DNA from 4 places in the Pseudomonas sp. S2_F07 genome. Region 2 is predicted to be linked to each of the others. Evidence: predicted binding sites of a transcription regulator. Region 2 holds the regulator's gene; each other region holds the start of a gene.
What was found. The regulator FliA, encoded in region 2, starts transcription of late flagellar genes. The targets are predictions, from matches to a motif close to CTAAAGTTTNNNNNNNNNNNGCCGNTAA.
Positions count from the first base shown of each region.

Region 1: a site for FliA is predicted at 1,804-1,831, ahead of AB4O40_RS26755 (methyl-accepting chemotaxis protein). Genes of this name have one in related genera too.
Region 3: a site for FliA is predicted at 1,318-1,345, ahead of AB4O40_RS21480 (methyl-accepting chemotaxis protein). Genes of this name have one in related genera too.
Region 4: a site for FliA is predicted at 1,727-1,754, ahead of AB4O40_RS11935 (flagellar protein MotY). Genes of this name have one in related genera too.

Region 1 is NZ_CP162758.1:5,884,397-5,889,525, forward strand. Features, by position in the region: gene AB4O40_RS26750 (alpha/beta family hydrolase) at 1-1, shown strand, start outside; gene AB4O40_RS26755 (methyl-accepting chemotaxis protein) at 206-1,771, opposite strand; gene AB4O40_RS26760 (CPBP family intramembrane glutamic endopeptidase) at 1,877-2,668, opposite strand; gene acnA (aconitate hydratase AcnA) at 2,914-5,129, opposite strand, start outside.
Region 2 is NZ_CP162758.1:5,606,433-5,611,561, forward strand. Features, by position in the region: gene flhA (flagellar biosynthesis protein FlhA) at 1-132, shown strand, start outside; gene flhF (flagellar biosynthesis protein FlhF) at 144-1,472, shown strand; gene fleN (flagellar synthesis regulator FleN) at 1,589-2,419, shown strand; gene fliA (RNA polymerase sigma factor FliA) at 2,416-3,156, shown strand; gene AB4O40_RS25425 (chemotaxis response regulator CheY) at 3,324-3,695, shown strand; gene AB4O40_RS25430 (protein phosphatase CheZ) at 3,717-4,505, shown strand; gene AB4O40_RS25435 (chemotaxis protein CheA) at 4,560-5,129, shown strand, end outside.
Region 3 is NZ_CP162758.1:4,740,700-4,745,828, reverse strand. Features, by position in the region: gene AB4O40_RS21480 (methyl-accepting chemotaxis protein) at 1-1,226, opposite strand, end outside; gene ampE (regulatory signaling modulator protein AmpE) at 1,506-2,342, opposite strand; gene ampD (1,6-anhydro-N-acetylmuramyl-L-alanine amidase AmpD) at 2,339-2,899, opposite strand; partial or broken gene AB4O40_RS21465 (DUF1631 family protein) at 3,073-4,359, opposite strand; gene nadC (carboxylating nicotinate-nucleotide diphosphorylase) at 4,622-5,129, shown strand, end outside.
Region 4 is NZ_CP162758.1:2,670,193-2,675,321, forward strand. Features, by position in the region: gene AB4O40_RS11930 (argininosuccinate synthase) at 1-626, opposite strand, end outside; gene AB4O40_RS11935 (flagellar protein MotY) at 756-1,661, opposite strand; gene pyrC (dihydroorotase) at 1,821-2,867, shown strand; gene rnt (ribonuclease T) at 2,864-3,541, shown strand; gene AB4O40_RS11950 (peroxiredoxin) at 3,662-4,264, opposite strand; gene AB4O40_RS11955 (bacterioferritin-associated ferredoxin) at 4,575-4,793, shown strand; gene bfr (bacterioferritin) at 4,992-5,129, shown strand, end outside.

The sequences.
Region 1 (5,129 bases), 280 kb from region 2:
AAAGATGTGGTGTTGCAAATGGCCTCTTCGCGAGCAAGCCCGCTCCCACAGGGTTTTGCACTGTACATAAATTCAAGCCACACCAAATATCACTGTGGGAGCGGGCTTGCTCGCGAAGAGGCCTGTCCAGGCGATATACATTTCAGACTGGCAATAAAAAACCCGGAAGTGTTCACTGTCCGGGTTTTTATCATTCCAGCAGCAATCAGCGGTTAAACCGCTCCACCAACGAATACTGTGTATTGGCAGTCTTGGTCAGCTCTTCACTCAACAACGCCGAGTTCTGTGCCTGTTCCGAGGTCTGGTCTGCCAGTTGCGAAATGTTGCTGATGTTGCGGCTGATCTCTTCGGCCACGGCGCTTTGCTCTTCGGTCGCGGCGGCGATCTGGGTGGTCATGTCGGTGATGTTGGCCACCGCTTCACTGATCCCCACCAGTGCCTGGTCCGCTTCCAGTACCCGCGCCACGCCTTCTTCAGCTTGACGGTGCCCGGCCTCCATGGTTTGCACGGCCGTGCTGGCGGTTTGCTGGAGCTTGGCGATCAGCGCATGAATCTGCCCGGTGGACTCGCTGGTGCGTTGCGCCAGTTGACGGACTTCGTCGGCCACCACCGCAAAACCACGACCCATCTCGCCGGCACGGGCCGCTTCGATGGCGGCGTTCAGCGCCAGCAGGTTGGTCTGGTCGGCGATGCCTTTGATCACATCGACCACGCCGCCGATTTCGTTGCTGTCCTTGGCCAGTTGGGTCACGGTCACGCCGGTTTCACCGACCACCACCGACAGGCGCTGGATGGCTTCGCGGGTTTCCCCGGCGATGTCACGACCGCGACCGGTCAGGCGATTGGCTTCCTGGGTGGCGTCGGCGGTGCGTTGCACGTGGCTGGCGACTTCCTGGGTGGTGGCGGCCATCTGGTTGACCGCGGTGGCCACCTGTTCGGTTTCGACCCGTTGACGTTCCAGGCCGCTGGAGCTGTTGTGCGCCAGGGCGTCGGACTGTCTGGCCTGATCGGTCAGGTGTTCGGCCGTGTCCTGCAGACGCGTCAGGCAGGTTTTCAGGCGTGCTTCCTGGCTCAGGATGGACATTTCCAGGCGCGCCTGGGCGCCGCGACTGTCGGTGTACATCTGTGCGATCAACGGATCGGAGGTGGTTTGCTCGGCCAGGCGCAGCAAACGCTTGAGGCCTCGCTGTTGCCACTGGAGGCCCATCAGGCCCAGCGGCACCGAAAGACCGGCAGCCAGGGCAAACCCCCAATGGGAGTTCAGCGATGCACCGATCATGAAGCTCAATTGGCTGACCAGGATGAACGGCAGCCAGTCCTGCAGGATCGGCAGCCATTTATCCGAGGAGGGAATGGCCGACTTGCCCTGGTTGATGCGTTGGTAGAGCGCTTCGGCGCGGCGGATCTGTTCGGCGGTGGGCTTGACCCGTACCGACTCGTAACCGATCACCTGTTTGCCTTCGAAAACCGGTGTCACATAGGCGTTCACCCAGTAATGATCACCGGTCTTGCAGCGATTCTTGACAATGCCCATCCATGGCAAGCCTTGTTTCAGCGTGTCCCACATGTGGGCGAACACCGCGGCCGGGACGTCGGGGTGACGGACCAGATTGTGCGGTGCACGGATCAGTTCCTCTCGGGAAAACCCGCTGATCTCGACGAAAGCGTCGTTACAGTAGGTGATCATGCCCTTGGCATCGGTGGTGGAAATCAACCGTTGCTGAGCCGGGAAGGTCCGCTCGCGTTGTGTAATTGGCTGGTTGTTACGCATGGCTTTTTTAATCCGCAAGGCTTTCAAGTGCTATATCGGCGAAGCCGGCGGATTGTTGAGCTTATTTTTCGATAATCAGCGATGCGTCGCAAAATGACCCTTGCGTCAGCCGGCGAGCATCGGATAGGTGAACAGACCGAAATGCAGCAGGTTCAAGCCAAAGTGACTGGCAATGGCGGCGCCCAGCCCGCCGAACCGGTAGGCCAGGCCATAGCCGACCCCGGCCAGCGTTGCCAGCAATACCCACTGCCATCCTGCGCCGATATGGGCCAGGCCGAAGACCAATGACGCCAGCAGCAGGGCGAGAAGTTCACCGTAGGGCCGGTCTTTGAGGTGTCGGCTCAGGCCGCCCTGAATGTAGCCACGGAACAGCGCTTCTTCGACCAGCGTCACTAGCAGCAGATTGTTCAGCAACCACAGCCAGGCTTGATCCGGCCATTTCGGCGACCAGGCGATGACCCCCAACAAGAGCGCGCCGCCCAATGCCAGCATGGCGCTCAAGGTCAGGGCCAGTGCGGTGGCATACAGCGACAACCGAAGTGAACGGCGACCGACAATCCACGGACAAACCAGTAACAGCCAGAAGCCGATCAGCGGTTTGTCCAGGTTCAGGTGCATGGCGAATGACACGGCATCGTCGGTAAAACGCTGGGGATCGATAACGCGACCGTTATAGAAGCCGGGTAGCCAATGCGTCGCCAATGCCAGGGCCAGGACGATGAACAGGCCGTGGCCGAGGTAGCGGGCAAAAGGGATGTCGCGTTGGCGGACGGCGACACCTGCGACCAGCAACAGGAACACCGAAATTGCCGAGAGCCAGCCGAGATGGCCGTAGGTCAGCGCCAGGCCGTAGCCGAAGGAAAGCAGGGCCAGAAACGTCCATGGCAGGGCAATCATTTGAAGTCCTTAGAGATGAATAGCTTTTGTGGCGAGGGAGCTTGCTCCCGCTGGGCTGCGAAGCGGCCCCAATAACAATCAACCCGGTGTGCCAGATGAAATGCATCTGCAGGGCTGGCGACTGCTTCGCAGTCGAGCGGGAGCAAGCTCCCTCGCCACAGATGGGGGGTGTCCTGAGGGCTGCGATTATAAGCGCAGTCCAAATACAAACACCGCCCGAAGGCGGTGTTTGTGTCGGTCGTCCGTTACGAAGCGATCAACTGCCGCAACACGTAATGCAGAATCCCTCCGGACTTGAAGTACTCCACCTCATTGAGCGTATCGATGCGGCACAACACCTCGATCTTCTCGCTGCTGCCGTCTTCGCGGGTGATGACCAGCGTCAGGTTCATCCGTGGCGTCAGCTCGACGCCGGTCAAGCCGAGGATGTCCAGGGTCTCGCTGCCACCCAGGTTCAGGCTCTTGCGGTTCTGATCCAGCTTGAACTGCAATGGCAGCACGCCCATGCCCACCAGGTTGGAGCGGTGAATTCGTTCGAAGCTTTCGGCGACGACCGCTTTCACCCCTAGCAGGTTGGTGCCCTTGGCGGCCCAGTCGCGACTCGAGCCGGTGCCGTATTCCTGGCCGGCGATCACCACCAGTGGTGTACCTGAAGCCTGATAGCGCATGGCGGCGTCGTAGATCGACATTTTTTCGCCGGTGGGAATGTAGCGGGTGTTGCCGCCTTCCTCGCCGCCGAGCATTTCGTTGCGTATGCGGATATTGGCGAAGGTGCCGCGCATCATCACTTCATGGTTGCCACGCCGCGAGCCATAGGAGTTGAAGTCTCGCGGTTCCACGCCTTTGTCGCGCAGGTATTGCCCTGCCGGGCTGTCGACCTTGATGTTGCCAGCCGGGGAGATGTGGTCGGTGGTCACCGAGTCGCCCAGCAGTGCGAGGATCCCGGCGCCGCTGACATCCTTGACCACGGGCGGCGGGCCGCCGATGTCGTCGAAGAACGGCGGATGCTGGATGTAGGTCGAGTCGTCCTGCCAGACATAGGTCGCCGCCTGCGGAACCTTGATCGCCTGCCATTGCGCGTCACCGGCAAACACTTCGGCGTATTCCTTGTGGAACATGGCGGTGTTCACCTGATTCACGGCGTCGGCAATTTCCTTGCTGCTTGGCCAGATGTCCCGCAGGTAAACCGGGTTGCCATCCTTGTCATCGCCTAGCGGCTCGCGGGTGAGGTCGGTGCGCACCGTGCCGGCCAGCGCGTAGGCGACCACCAGCGGCGGGGAGGCCAGCCAGTTGGTTTTCACCAGCGGATGCACCCGGCCTTCGAAGTTGCGATTGCCCGAGAGTACGGAGGCCACGGTGAGGTCGGCTTGCTGGATGGCTTTCTCGATGGGCTCCGACAGCGGCCCGGAGTTGCCGATGCAGGTGGTGCAGCCATAGCCGACCAGGGCAAAGCCCAATTCATCGAGGTATTGGGTCAGGCCGGCCGCCTTATAGTAGTCGGTCACCACTTTCGAGCCGGGGGCCAGCGAGCTCTTCACCCAGGGTTTGCGTTTCAGGCCTTTTTCCACAGCCTTCTTCGCCACCAGCCCGGCCGCCATCATCACGCTGGGGTTGGAGGTGTTGGTGCAGGAGGTGATCGCGGCGATGACTACGGCGCCGTTTTTCAGGCGATAGGTCTGGCCTTCGTAGTCGTAATCCGCTTCGCCGGCCATATCGGCATTGCCGACGGCAACACCGCCACCGCCTTCGCTTTCCAGGCGGCCTTCTTCCTTGCTGGTGGGCTTGAATTGCAGGTCGGTGAAGTCGCTGAATGCTTGCGCGACGTTGGGCAGCGACACCCGGTCCTGTGGACGTTTTGGTCCGGCGAGGCTGGCTTCAACGCTGGCCATGTCCAGCGCCAGGCTGTCGGTGAAGGCGGGTTCCTGGCCGGGCAGGCGCCACAGGCCCTGGGCCTTGCTGTAGGCCTCCACCAGTTGCACCGATTCCAGGGGCCGGCCGGACAGGCGAAGGTATTCCAGCGTAATGTCGTCCACCGGGAAGAAACCGCAGGTGGCGCCGTATTCCGGGGCCATGTTGGCGATGGTCGCGCGGTCGGCCAGGGGCAGGTCGGCAAGGCCATCGCCGTAGAATTCGACGAATTTGCCCACCACGCCTTTCTTGCGCAGCATCTGGGTCACAGTCAGCACCAGGTCGGTGGCGGTGATGCCTTCCTTGAGTCTGCCGGTGAGTTTGAAACCGATGACTTCGGGAATCAGCATCGATACGGGTTGCCCGAGCATCGCCGCTTCCGCCTCGATACCGCCGACGCCCCAGCCAAGCACGCCGAGGCCGTTGATCATGGTGGTGTGGGAATCGGTGCCCACCAGGGTGTCGGGGAAGGCATAGGTGCGGCCGTCCTCGTCCTTGGTCCAGACGGTGCGGGCGAGGTATTCAAGATTCACCTGGTGGCAGATCCCGGTGC
Region 2 (5,129 bases):
GCCGGTCCGGTTCGCGCGATGCTCTCGCGATTTGGCCGGCTCGCAGTCCCGGGTTTGCATGTGTTGGCTTACCAGGAAATCCCTGACAACAAGCAAGTGACCATCGTTGCGACAGTAGGGCCCAACGGCTGAGGTAGTGGTTTATGCAAGTTAAGCGTTTTTTCGCCGCCGATATGCGTCAGGCCATGAAGCTGGTTCGCGATGAGCTGGGCGCTGATGCGGCCATTATTGGCAACCGCCGGATCGCCGGGGGTGTCGAGCTGACGGCTGCGCTGGATTACAAGCTGTCGGCGCTGGCGCCGCGGGTTCCGAACATGGAACTCGAAGACGAGCTGCGCAAGACTCAGTCGCGGATCGTCACCGCCCAGGCCGAATTGAGTCTGCGTGGCGATGGCGAGAGCGACAATGCAACCAATCGCCAGTTGTTCGCCGGCTTGCCGTTGACCGCCGCCGAGCCGCTGATCGAACCGACCTACGCCGAACCCCGTCGTCCTGTACCGGCCGTTGCGCCAGCGTCCGCTGGCGTGGACCCGCGGGCGTTCGACTCGATGCGTTTCGAGCTCAACAGCCTGCGCGAACTCATGGAAGTGCAACTCGGCTCCCTGGCCTGGAATCAGCTGCAAGGCAGCCGTCCGGACCAGGCCAACCTCTGGCGTCGCCTGCAACGCATCGGCCTGTCCGGCCCGCTGTCGCGTGACCTTTTGGCGATGATCACCGAAATCGAAGAACCCCGTCAGGCCTGGCGCATGTTGCTCGCGCACCTGGCGCGCATGATCGTTACCCCGGAAGTCGAGCCGCTGGAAGAGGGCGGTGTGATTGCCATGGTCGGCCCTGCCGGCATGGGCAAGACCACCACCCTGGCCAAGCTGGCTGCCCGCTACGTGCTCAAGTACGGCGCGCAGAACATTGCGCTGGTGAGCATGGACAGCTTCCGCATCGGTGCCCAGGAGCAGCTCAAGACCCTGGGGCGCATTCTCAATGTGTCGGTGACCCACGTCGATCCGGGCCAGTCCCTGGTGCAGGCGCTGGAGCCATTGCTGCGCAAGCGCGTGGTGCTGATCGATACCGCGGGCCTTCAGGCCAGCGATCCGGCCCTGCGCATGCAGCTCGAAAGCCTGGCCGGTCGCGGCATCCGCTCGAAAAATTATCTGGTCCTGGCAACCACCAGCCAGAAACAGGTTCTAACGGCCGCTTATCACAGTTACAAGCGTTGTGGGCTCGCAGGCTGCATCCTGACTAAACTGGATGAAACGGCAAGTCTGGGCGAGGTGTTGAGCCTTGCCATCAGTCATGAACTGCCGGTGGCTTACCTGACCGATGGCCCGCGGATCCCGGATGATTTGCATCTGCCGCGTCGTCACCAGTTGGTCAGCCGCGCCGTGAGCGTACAAATGCAGGAAGAACCCAGCGAAGAAGCCATGGCTGACATGTTCGCTGACATCTACCACAGTCCGACCAAGCAGGTTGGCTGAGGTAAAAATGAACAGTTTTTGTACCTACATCGATGGTCTGCCATGCATTGTTCCGTTTGTGAACGCGCAGCCAGTAATGTGGCCTCCGTCTATGCAAGACAAGGTAAAGAAATAACATGGGCAGCATGCATCCCGTACAGGTGATCGCGGTGACCGGCGGCAAAGGTGGCGTCGGGAAAACTAATGTGTCAGTGAACTTGTCCCTGGCTTTGGCCGAGCTTGGCCGGCGCGTCATGCTGTTGGACGCCGACCTTGGACTGGCGAACGTCGACGTTCTGCTGGGCCTGACACCCAAACGTACCCTGGCCGACGTGATCGAAGGCCGCTGCGAACTGCGCGATGTACTGCTGCAGGGACCCGGCGGCATCCGTATCGTTCCGGCCGCATCCGGCACTCAGAGCATGGTGCATCTGAGCCCCGCGCAACACGCCGGCCTGATCCAGGCCTTCAGTGATATTGGCGACAACCTCGACGTACTGGTGATCGACACCGCTGCGGGCATTGGTGACTCGGTAGTCAGTTTCGTCCGCGCAGCCCAGGAAGTGCTGCTGGTGGTGTGCGACGAGCCGACCTCGATCACCGATGCCTACGCCTTGATCAAGTTGCTGAACCGCGACTACGGCATGAACCGCTTCCGCGTCCTGGCCAACATGGCCCAGAGCCCGCAGGAAGGACGCAACCTGTTCGCCAAGTTGACCAAGGTCACGGATCGCTTCCTCGACGTCGCCCTACAATACGTTGGTGCGGTGCCTTACGACGAAAGCGTGCGCAAGGCCGTGCAGAAGCAGCGCGCCGTCTACGAGGCCTTCCCGCGTTCCAAGTGCTCGCTGGCGTTCAAGGCCATCGCGCAGAAGGTCGATACCTGGCCGCTGCCGGCCAACCCGCGCGGACACTTGGAGTTTTTCGTCGAGCGGCTCGTGCAGCAGACAGCAGGACCTGTTCTATGACAGCCAGCGGCTACAACCTCTACAAGAAGTCGGCACGCGATGCGCAGTACGAGCTGATCGAGCGTTACGCGCCGCTGGTTAAACGCATTGCCTACCACTTGCTGGCGCGTTTGCCGGCCAGTGTCCAGGTCGAAGACCTGATCCAGGCCGGGATGATCGGCCTGCTTGAAGTGTCGACCAAATATGACGCCAGCAAAGGCGCCAGTTTCGAGACGTACGCGGGCATTCGAATCCGCGGCGCCATGCTCGATGAAGTGCGCAAGGGGGACTGGGCGCCACGTTCGGTTCACCGCAATACGCGCATGGTCAGCGATGCCATTCGCTCGATTGAAGCGAAAACCGGCCGTGACGCTAAAGATCACGAAGTTGCGGCCGAACTCCAATTGAGTCTCGACGATTACTACGGGATTTTGAACGACACCCTGGGCAGCCGGCTGTTCAGTTTCGACGATCTGTTGCAGGACGGCGAACACGAAGGGCTGCACGAGGATGGCGCGAGTGCTCATCTCGAGCCGTCACGCGACTTGGAGGATGAACGCTTCCAGGCGGCGCTGGCGGATGCGATTGCCAATTTGCCGGAGCGTGAGCGACTGGTGTTGGCGCTGTACTACGACGAAGAGTTGAACCTCAAGGAAATCGGTGAGGTCCTGGGGGTCAGCGAATCGCGGGTCAGCCAGTTACACAGCCAGTGCGCGGCCCGTTTGCGGGGGCGTTTGGGGGAGTGGCGAGCGCGCTGAAGGCAGTGTGGGGACACTGCGAACGAGGCTGGTGTGGTGTTGAACTGCGCCGGTCGCGATCTGTTGTGCTCCAGACAGTCATTGAGTGCTTTGCCGGATTGATTGAAATGGCGCGTCCAGGTGCTGGGCGCGTTTAAGACTGCTTGGAGGTCGAATTGGACAAGAACATGAAAATCCTCATCGTTGATGACTTCTCAACGATGCGGCGGATCATCAAGAACCTGCTGCGTGACCTTGGGTTCACCAACACCGTCGAGGCCGACGATGGCACTACCGCCATTCCGGTGCTCAACAGCGGAAGCATCGACTTTCTGGTAACGGACTGGAACATGCCTGGCATGACCGGTATCGATCTGCTGCGCCACGTGCGTGCCGATGAAAAGCTCAAGCACCTGCCGGTGCTGATGGTGACCGCTGAAGCCAAGCGCGAGCAGATCATCGAAGCGGCCCAGGCCGGCGTTAACGGCTATGTGGTCAAGCCCTTCACGGCCCAGGCGTTGAAAGAAAAAATCGAGAAGATTTTCGAACGCATCGGTTGATGAGTGCGCCACGGGGGAGCTATGGGCAATAACGAAACTTCATTGGGCGATTTTGAATCGACCCTGAAAAAACACGCCGTCGAATTGGTCGAGAGCCTTGAGAAAGGCAAGTTCGGCGACGCGGTGCAATTGATCCATGAGCTCAACCAGACCCGTGACCGCGGCCTGTATCAGGAAGTGGGCAAGCTCACTCGCGAGCTGCATAGCGCGATCGTCAATTTCCAGATTGACCCGCACATGCCGCAAGCCGAAGAAGTGTCGCAGATCACCGACGCCACCGAGCGCCTGGGGTATGTGGTCAAGCTGACCGAGGCGGCGGCCAACCGCACCATGGATCTGGTGGAAAATGCCACGCCGCTGGTCAATGGCCTGGCCGATGAAGCCAAGGTGTTGAGCGCGGACTGGGGGCGCTTCATGCGTCGCGAAGTCGGCGCCGAAGAGTTTCGTGAACTGGCCCGGCGGGTCGACGGCTTCCTGACGCGCAGCGGCACGGACAATCGCGCGGTGTCGGGCAACCTCAACGACATCCTGCTCGCCCAGGATTACCAGGACCTCACAGGCCAGGTGATCAAGCGTGTGACCCAGTTGGTCACCGAAGTCGAAAGCAACCTGCTCAAGCTCGTGCTGATGGCCAGCCAGGTGGACCGCTTTGCGGGCATCGAACATGACCGTGAAGCGATGCTTGCTGAAAAAGATCCACAAAAACATCTCTCTCAGGGTGAAGGTCCGCAGATTCATGCCGATAAAAGAGAAGACGTTGTGTCCGGTCAGGACGATGTGGACGATTTGTTATCCAGCCTGGGATTTTAGAGTTTTAGAATTTTAGGTTTTTTGGGTTTTTAGACCTGTAGGAGCACCCCCTTAATGAGCTTCGGCGCCGATGAAGAGATCCTTCAGGATTTCCTGGTTGAGGCCGGCGAGATTCTAGAGCAACTGTCCGAGCAACTGGTCGAGCTGGAAAGCCGTCCGGATGATGCGGATCTGCTCAATGCAATTTTTCGCGGTTTTCACACTGTAAAAGGGGGCGCCGGCTTCCTCCAGCTCAACGAGCTGGTGGAGTGCTGCCACATCGCCGAGAACGTGTTCGACATCCTGCGCAAGGGTGAGCGTCGCGTCGACTCGGAACTGATGGACGTGGTTCTCGAAGCCCTGGACGCGGTGAACAGCATGTTCAGCGAGGTCCGCGAACGCAGCCCGATCACGGCCGCGACACCGCAACTGCTCGCGGCGCTGGCCCGGTTGGCCGAGCCGCAATCGGCTGACGAAGTGGCGCCTGCGCCCGTCGCCGAGGTGATTGAAGAACCGGTGGCCGAATCCGGTTCCGACGACATCACCGACACCGAATTCGAACAACTGCTGGACTCGCTGAACGCCGTCAAGGCCCAGGCCGAGGCCCCGACGGTTGCTCCAGCGCCCGCCGGCAATGCCGCTGGC
Region 3 (5,129 bases), 870 kb from region 2:
TCGACTTCACTGACGGTCTGCCCCACCCGCTCGATCAGGTCATGGATTTTTTTCACGGTGCCGTTGAACACCTCGCCCAACTCCCCCAGCTCATCACGGCTATGGGCGCTGAAGGTCACGGTCATATCGCCGGCCGCCACCTTGTCCATCACCGCGCCCAGGCGCTTGAGCGTGGTGCGGGTCGAGACGTAGAACGCGCCGTAGAGATAAAAGATCAACACAAACACGACTGACAGCGCCACGGCCTGCAAGACCATGTGCGTGCGGTTCTGCTCCAGGCGTTGCTGCAACTGCGGGCCCAGATACTTCAGGGTGGCTTCGTTGAGTTGGTAGGTCTGGTCCATCAGGGCGCTGACCTGATCGTAAAAACCCTGCCACGGCGCGTCGAGGGTATCGGCCATGACCACTTGTTCTTCGAACAGCTCGCTGGCTTTCTTCAAGGATGCCCGGCTGCTATCGGCCTGAGCGGCCAGGTTATCGCGTGCGGCTTTGCTGGAACCCAGGGCATCCTGCAACTTCAGGCCATACTCGGCCTGGAGCTTTTCAATCTGCGCCAGCAACTCATCGAAACGGGTACTCGAAGCCGAGTTGATGAACCCCTGCCCCAACGAGTAAGACCCCATTGCCCGACCTTCGCCCAGGAGCTGGGTGACTCGTGGCGTGACGAGGGTGACGAGCTCACTCAACTGGCGCATGTCGCTCTGGTTGTCGCGACTGAGGCCGGACTGACTGGTGATGAGCTGGCTGAAAATCTGCGCGCTGCCCACCAGCTTGCCGATCAGGGCACTTTTGCTTTGCAGGGAGTTTTCCGTTTGCTGGGCCTTGAACGCGGCGATCATTTCATCGCGTTTGCCATCAAACACCGCGACCTGCTCCGGGTCGCTGGTCATCGCCGCCAGCCCTTGCAGGCGAGTCAGAATACTCTGCTCAAGGGCGCTGATCTTCGATTCGACATTGCCGGCCTTGCCGGATTGGCCGAGGCTGACATTGATCTGCACCAGGTTGTTCAGGGTTTCCAGATCACGCCGCAACGCCAGGCTGCTGCCCAACAGGTCGAGACTTTGCAGTTCGATGCGCGTGCCCTGGAATTCGCGGTAGGAGTCACGCACCAGATAGAAGTTGGTCACCAGCATCGGCACCAGGAACAGTACGCTGATCAGGCTGAACTTCATGCCGAAGCTCAGGCGGTTCATCAGTGCGACAGCGGGATAGAGCAAGCTCTTCACTGGATGTCTCCCTTCAGTTTCTTATTTTTTTTATTGGCAGGCGCAGACAGACGGCAGATAGCCACTATTCGACGCTATCTCTGTATAACTTAAATCGGCAGGAGGTTTTGTAACTTAAGGTTAACGACAGCGCGAAGCCCTACGACCAAGTAATCGCCCCTGTGGCGAGGGAGCTTGCTCCCGTCCGGCTGCGCAGCAGTCGTTGTTGAATTGAATGGGGGGCGACTGCGTCGCCCAGCGGGAGCAAGCTCCCTCGCCACAATGGCTCTGACTGCTGGACTAATGCAGGACCGTCCACAACGCAAACCCGGCATACCAGAGCACCGCCGCACGTAGCAGCAGCGCCCAGATACGGTCCAGATTGTTGATACCTTCCACGCCAGCCACCGGCGCCGGAATTTCACCGGCCACCAGCCCGACTTTCACGATCAATTGCGCGGCGCTGATATTCCAGTTCAGCAGCTCATGCAGCATGACCCGACTGACCGCGACAAAATTGCCGACCAACGCCAGGCTCGCCGCCAGAAGGCGCACCGGCAACCAGTCGAAGGCGTGACGCAGTTGCCCGGCGCGCTCGACCACCGCCGGGTTTTTCCCGTGCTCTTCGGCCAGCGCCAGCAGGCGATAACTCAGCGCCGCGACCGGACCCAACAGGAAGTACCAGAAAATCACCGCGAAAAAGCTCTGGTAGGCCTCCCACAGCAAATGCCCTTCGACCTGTTCCAGTAGCTGTTCACCATTGTCTGCGCAGATATCCAGGTCGCGCTTGGCGACATGGGCCGCCGCTTGCAGGTCCTCCCGACGCCAGGCATCGCGGAACGGCCCGAGATCGCCCAGCAGATCACCGCGCCCCAGGCTGTAGATCACCACCAGCAAATGAATTGGCAACGCCAACAACCCATAGGCCACCGGCTCGATGACAACCAGCAGCAAAGCCAGCAACGCCACCGGCAACAAGACCAGTGCCGCCAGCACCAGCCATGGTCGGTTCGAAAGTCGCGGGCTGGCTTCAAGCTTGTTCAGCTCGTGTGTCCAGCCATTATCACGCTGAACCCGATGGCGCAGGGCCGAGAACTTCTCGATCCACACCGCCAACAGCAACACCAGAAAACTCATCGTCCTTCCTCTTGTGCCAGGGCGGCACGATAGCGTGCCCAGTCGAACGCCGGCCCTGGATCGGTTTTGCGCCCCGGTGCAATGTCACTGTGCCCGCAGATGCGCTCTGTGGTGATTGCCGTGAACGCCTGTTGCAACTGGCGGGTCAGGGCTGTCAACGCGCTGTATTGCGCGTCGGTGAACGGCAGATCATCCGTGCCTTCGAGCTCGATGCCCACGGAAAAATCGTTACAGGTTTCCCGCCCCTCGAAGCACGAGACACCCGCATGCCACGCACGCTCAAGGCACGAAACAAACTGGGTGACAGTACCGTCTCGCTCGATCAGAAAGTGCGCCGACACCCGCAAATCCGCGATCCCTTCAAAATAGGGGTGTTCGGTGACATCCAGACGATTCTGGAAAAACTCCTGCACCTTGCCGGTGGCGAACTGCGCCGGCGGCAGGCTGATGTTATGGATCACCAGCAGGGAAATTTCGCCTGTGGGGCGCGCATTGAAGTTGGGTGAGGGGCAGACATGCGCACCCTGAATCCAACCGCTCGCGGGGTCCAACTGCATACCGATTCCTTCAATGTCGACAGTATTGGCACAGTATGCCGCGATAATCCCCCGGGGCGCGATCACTTGCCGCGATTGAGACGCTTTAGGTTGCCGATCACCGACTCCAGTGCACGCTCGAACAGCAAGGTATCGTCAAGCATTCGCGCCACGCCGTTGCGCAGCTCCGGGGCCAGGTCGGTGCGGCTTCGCTCGTCCTGGGTAACCGCGAGAAAATCAGCCAGCAATTCGGAAAATATCGCCGGGTCATCGACAAAGTCATTCAACAGGCGCTGTACGACCTGGTCGATGCGTACGTACAGGCTGTCACGGTCATGATCGTCACAGACTCCCCACCCCATGGCCGCGTTGGCGATTTCGTTGAGCAGACGTCGCGCCGGATGACTGCTGCGGCTGAAGAAGCTCTTGTCGAGCAGCGCCACCTTGACCAGTGGAATCTGCAATCGGCCGACCAGTGCCTTGAGGGAGTCCGGCAGGTTGCGATCATCGAGCATGCATTCGAAAAGCAGGGCGACCAGGTTGATCACATCCTCATCGGCCTCCCCGAAAACCCGCGACCTGCCGCTTTTGACGCTGACCCGGGTCAACAACAGTTCGAGTTGGTTGCGCAGATCGAAATCATCGACGGCCGCCGGTGCCGGCACGTATTGCTGCAAGTGCGAAAGCAGGCGCAACAGATCTCGCGTGGAAATCGGATCGGGGCCCTCGTCGGTCAGTCCGCCCGTGACGCTTTGGTCAGGTCGGTCCGTGGTGCGACGCACCGGGGCCGGTTTCAGGTCGGGCAACACACCGGTGGCGAGCAGCAACTGATTGGCTTCTGCGTAAAGCTGATCGACCTCGCTGAGGACATAGCGCTCAAACAAAGTGAGGATGATCAGCTTGACCTTGATCTCCAGCCCCAACTGGCGTGCGGCTTGCAAAAAGTACTCGCAGAACATCGCCGGACCCAGGGGATTGTGCAGATCGCCCGGCTCCTTGCCCAACAAGGCACAGAGCCGGGCCGTCAGTTGGTCCAAGGCGAAACCGTCGCGGTCCAGCACCCGGTTGACCATCGCTTGCACCGCGACCGTGCGCTCGCGCTCGTCATCGGGTTGCACCGTCGAGGTATCGGCATCCAGGGCATGGGGCAAAGCCGCAAGCACGCTTTCGTATTGGGCGAGACGGATAAACGCGGCGAAAAACTGTTCGAGAAAAACCCGTTCGATGCTTTTGCGCTTGAGGCGCAAATCGCGCATCGCTTGAAAGAAGATGTTCTGTTCGACGTCACAGTGGGCGCGGTCGGCCATTTCGAAGAGGGTGTCGTCGGCGTTATCGAACAACGCCTGCAATCCGTGCCGCAGCTGTTGCGCGGCCTTGTCGCGAACCTGGAGAAGAATCGCCGGCAGGCGGGCGAGTGGCGAGTGAGCCACCTGGTCGGTAGTTGCCTTGTGCAAAGGCACTACATTCCCGTCGTTGTGCATTCGGTCTCCCAGGAACGGTTTTGCTTCGGCTCGTCAAACTCATGACGTCAAATACAAGGCGGATTATCTTGAAAAGCTCCCCTTTGCGCCAGAAGACTCTGCATCAGCTCTCAAACAGGCGTTTGCTCGGCAACAATGAACAACGCGACAACGGCAGGGATTCGACCAAATGCAGGCGCCAGTGCCAACGTAACGCTCTGATGCCTTGGGTTGGTCCGTGCCATGGCCCTATAATCGAGCCACTTTGTTTGTGGAGTCCGTTATGCCGAATCTACGTCTCGCCGATCTGACCGCCGAAATCGAAGCCAACGTGCGCCGTGCGTTGCGTGAAGACATCGGCAGCGGCGACATCACCGCACAGTTGATCCCGGCCGAACGCCTGGCCAAAGCCACCATCATTACCCGCGATGCGGCCGTCATCAGCGGCACCGCCTGGGTGGATAACGTGTTTCGGCAACTGGACCCACGGGTGGCGGTGCACTGGCAGGTTGCCGACGGTGAACGGGTGACACCCAATCAGGTGCTGTTCCACCTCGAAGGCCCTGCACGTTCGCTGCTGACCGGCGAACGCAGCGCCCTCAACTTCTTGCAACTGCTCTCCGGCGTGGCGACCCGTGCGCAATACCTGGCGGACTTCGTGGCCGAGACTCAGGTCAAGCTGCTGGACACCCGCAAAACACTGCCGGGGCTGCGCCTGGCGCAAAAGTACGCCGTAACCTGCGGCGGTTGCCATAACCACCGCATCGGCCTGTATGACGCCTTCCTGATCA
Region 4 (5,129 bases), 2.9 Mb from region 2:
GTCCAACGCCACATGTCTTCTTCGTGCTCGGTCCAGGTGTCTTCCAGCACGCCGCCCTCATAGGAGATGTGCAGCAGGTTGGCATCCATGGAGTAAGGGGACTTCTTCTTGCCGTGGCGCTCGATCGGGATCGCGTGCTTATCGGCATAGTCCATCAGCTTTTCACGGGACAGCAGGTCCCATTCGCGCCACGGAGCGATCACTTTCACACCTGGCTTCAAGGCGTACGCACCGAGTTCGAAACGAACCTGGTCGTTACCCTTGCCGGTGGCGCCATGGGAAATGGCGTCTGCACCGGTTTCGTTGGCGATTTCGATCAGGCGCTTGGCGATCAGCGGACGAGCGATGGAAGTACCCAGCAGGTACTCGCCTTCGTAAACGGTGTTGGCGCGGAACATCGGGAAAACGAAATCGCGCACGAACTCTTCGCGCAAGTCGTCGATGTAGATCTCTTTGACGCCCATGGCCTGAGCCTTGGCGCGTGCAGGTTCGACCTCTTCGCCCTGCCCCAGGTCAGCGGTGAAGGTCACCACTTCACAGTTATAAGTATCCTGCAGCCACTTGAGGATCACCGAAGTGTCCAGGCCGCCGGAATACGCCAGAACGACCTTGTTTACGTCCGCCATGCCATCACTCCACGGGGTTCTACGGAAAGCCGGGAAGTCTACCGCTCATGCAGAATAATTTACAGTGGCGCGACAGCTTATGACGACGAAGCGACAGATTATGTCGAGAGGGCGACGATGACCAAAGAGTCAGGAAGTTGCCGATGTGGCCGCTTTCGTCGCTTGCGGGGCGACTTGTTCCACGGGTGCTCCGCGCTCCAGGCGTACCGCTACTCGACGGTTCTTCGCACGGTTGATGTTGTTGGTGTTAGGCGCCACCGGATAACGCTCGCCATGGAAACGCAGGGTGATTTGCGACTCCTGGATGCCGTTGGCCTTGAAGAACTCCATCACTGCCAGGGCTCGGCGCCGCGACAGGTCGCGATTGGTCAGGCGGTTGCCGCTGTTGTCGGAGTGCCCGTCGAGTTCAATATGATAGACCGTCGGATCGGCCTTCATGTACTCCAGCATCACCTGCAGTTTGGCTTTTGCGGCGCTGTCGAGTTCGATTCCGCCGCCGGGGAAGCCGATTTCGGATTGCTTCACCTGTTCGAAATTCTGTGGCAACAGTTTCGCCACACAACCCTGGTAGTCGGCAAACGCTTGGGTGAACCTGACCGGTAACAAGCGTACTTCCGACACCCGCCCATCCCCCGAAGAATGTCGAACCACCGGGCTGCGACCGTCCATCAGGCCACTGATCAGACGCCCGGCCTGAACCTGTGAGCTGTTGAACAATATGTTGCCACTGCCGATTCTCACCGTGCCCAGGTTGATATCGTCACGGCCCGGCTGCCACGGCGCGGCAGCGGCCAGCAAGGTCGCCGAACCACCGCCGATCATCGGGTTGTAGGCTTTCAGACGAAACGTCGCCTGCTCGCCGGCACGACGCACGAACTCGCCAGAGCCGAAGTCGGTAACCGGCTGAGTCAGGCGGCATTCGAACTTGTCGCCTTCGACCGTCCACTCAATGTTCTCCAGACGTGTCTGGAAAGTGAGCGCCATCGCCGGAAGGCTGGCAAACACACTGAGCAAGGCTAAATAACGCTGGCGCACGGGAGGCTCCACTGGTTTCTACAACAAAAAGACCGACACACACATGTTTACGGCATACCTGTTGGATATCGGAAGCTTCCTGCAAAACTTGATAGCGAGTGCCTGCAAGAGTCTTTTCCGGTAGCATTCCCTTGAGTTTGACCCGCCTGGAATCCCCTCATGTCCGACCGCCTGACCCTGCTGCGTCCCGACGACTGGCATATTCATCTTCGCGATGGTGCCGTGTTGACCAATACCGTCGCGGATGTCGCGCGCACCTTTGGCCGCGCCATCATCATGCCCAACCTGGTTCCACCGGTGCGCAATGCGGCCGAAGCCGACGGCTATCGCCAGCGGATTCTCGCTGCCCGCCCGGCCGGCAGCCTGTTCGAGCCACTGATGGTCCTGTACCTGACCGACCGCACCCAGCCCGAAGAAATTCGCGAGGCCAAGGCCAGCGGATTCATTCACGCCGCCAAGTTGTACCCGGCCGGCGCGACCACCAACTCGGATTCTGGCGTCACCAGCATCGACAAGATCTTCCCTGCACTTGAGGCCATGGCCGAAGTCGGGATGCCGCTGTTGATCCACGGTGAGGTCACCCGGGGCGATGTCGACGTGTTCGACCGCGAAAAAATCTTCATCGACGAGCACATGCGTCGCGTGGTCGAGCGTTTCCCGGCCCTCAAAGTGGTCTTCGAACACATCACCACCGCCGATGCCGTGCAGTTCGTCAACTCGGCTTCGGCCAACGTGGGCGCGACCATTACCGCGCATCACCTGTTGTACAACCGCAACCACATGCTAGTGGGCGGGATCCGGCCGCACTTCTATTGCCTGCCGATCCTCAAGCGCAATACCCACCAGGAAGCCCTGCTCGACGCGGCCACCAGCGGCAGCGAGAAGTTCTTCCTCGGCACCGACTCGGCCCCCCACGCCCAGCACGCCAAGGAAGCGGCCTGCGGTTGCGCCGGTTGCTACACCGCCTATGCGGCCATCGAGATGTATGCCGAAGCCTTCGAACAGCGCAATGCGCTGGACAAGCTCGAGGCCTTTGCCAGCCTCAATGGCCCTCGGTTCTATGGCCTGCCGGCCAACACCGATCGCATCACCCTGGTCCGCGAAGAGTGGACCGCCCCGACCAGCCTGCCATTTGGCGAGCTGACCGTTATCCCGCTGCGCGCCGGTGAAAAACTGCGCTGGCGCCTGCTGGAGGAACACGCGTGAGTGAAGACCATTTCGACGACGAACTGGAAGGCAATGGCGGCGGAGGCGGCCCGCGTCATCCAATGGCGGCCAGGTTCCGTGGTTACCTGCCGGTAGTCGTCGACGTAGAAACCGGTGGCTTCAATTCGGCTACCGACGCCCTGCTGGAGATCGCCGCGACCACCATCGCCATGGATGAAAAGGGTTTTGTTTACCCCGATCACACCTACTTCTTCCGTGTCGAGCCGTTCGAAGGCGCGAACATCGAAGCGGCGGCCCTGGAGTTCACCGGGATCAAGCTCGATCACCCGCTACGCATGGCCGTGAGTGAAGAGTCTGCCCTGAACGATATCTTCCGCGGCGTGCGCAAGGCCCTCAAGGCCAATGGCTGCAAACGGGCGATCCTGGTCGGGCATAACAGCAGCTTCGACCTGGGCTTCCTCAATGCGGCGGTTGCGCGGCTGGACATGAAGCGCAATCCATTCCATCCGTTCTCCAGTTTCGATACCGCAACGCTCGCCGGCCTCGCTTACGGCCAGACCGTGCTGGCCAAGGCTTGCCAGGCAGCAGACATCGACTTCGACGGTCGCGAGGCTCACTCGGCTCGCTATGACACCGAGAAGACGGCAGAGCTGTTCTGCGGCATCGTCAATCGCTGGAAACAGATGGGTGGCTGGGAAGACTTCGACGATTGATGTGTTGCAGGAGCGAGCTTGCTCGCTCCTGCACAGTCCCGGCGTTATCCCGCCCATAAAAAAAACCGGCCTCGATGGCCGGTTTTTTTGTACCTGCTTTTTATAGCTGGAGCGTGCGCCTTACAGAGCGGCAGCGTGCTCGGTCAGGTAAGCGGCAACGCCTTCTGGCGAAGCGTTCATGCCTTTGTCGCCTTTTTTCCAGTTGGCAGGGCAGACTTCGCCGTTCGCTTCGTGGAATTGCAGAGCGTCGACCAGACGGATCAACTCATCCATGTTACGGCCCAGCGGCAAGTCATTGACGATCTGCGAACGGACAACGCCTTTGCCGTCGATCAGGAACGCGCCACGGAAAGCCACGCCGTCGTCGGACTCAACGTCGTAGGCCTTGGCGATTTCGTGCTTCAGATCGGCAGCCATGGTGTAGCGAACTTCGCCGATGCCACCATTGTTGACCGGGGTGTTGCGCCATGCGTTGTGGGTGAAGTGCGAGTCGATCGAAACAGCGATCACTTCAACGTTGCGGGCCTTGAAGTCAGACATGCGGTTGTCCAGAGCGATCAGCTCGGACGGGCAAACGAAGGTGAAGTCCAGTGGGTAGAAGAACACCAGGCCGTATTTGCCTTTGATCGCCGAGGACAGGGTGAAGCTGTCAACGATCTCGCCATTGCCGAGTACGGCCGGTACGGTGAAGTCAGGGGCTTGTTTGCCTACGAGTACGCTCATTGGATATCTCCTGGTGTAATAACGTGAGAAACAGGTTTCGCATCAGCCTGCCACCCTGAGGCGACAGCCCTGTGACACGATCCCCGGTCGCAAAAGACCGGCCATCATACACCGCGTGTTTGAGCTGGCTTAGCTGTTTTTCCCCGTACGATGAAATCGCCGACGGTTTTGTTTCACCGATTTGCCAGGTAGACCGTTCGTCAGCCATACCCTTTTATGACGAAAAGTGCCCTGAAACCACTTTGACAATCATTCTCGTTAACATTAAGATCCATCGCAATTGAGTCACAATCAGCGACGGTCCTTCCCTATGTATGTTTGCCTCTGCACTGGTGTCACCGACGGTCAAATCCGCGATGCGATCTATGAAGGATGCTGCAGCTACAAGGAAGTCCGTGTGGCCACCGGCGTTGCCAGCCAGTGCGGCAAATGTGCCTGCCTCGCCAAGGAAGTGGTCCGCGAGACCCTGACCAAGCTGCAAACGGCCCAGGCTGCGATTCCTTTTCCAGCAGAATTTACAGCAGCTTGAATATCGAATTTCAAAGAACCGGACATATGTCCGGTTTTTTTATGCCTCAAAATCAACTAGTTATGCCCTAGACGCGGAACACAAACATTCTTATTCCGATTAATTTTCATTTAAGTTTCAATAACTTAGGTTTGACACTATTAAATACCCGGCTCAAACTCAGCTCTATTGACAGCTAATACAGGGCAGGACCCCATCATGAAAGGCGACGTTACAGTCATCCAGCATCTCAACAAGATCCTTGCCAATGAGCTGGTCGCGATCAATCAATACTTCCTGCATGCGCGCATGTATGAAGATTGGGGCCTGAACAAGCTCGGCAAGCACGAGTACCAC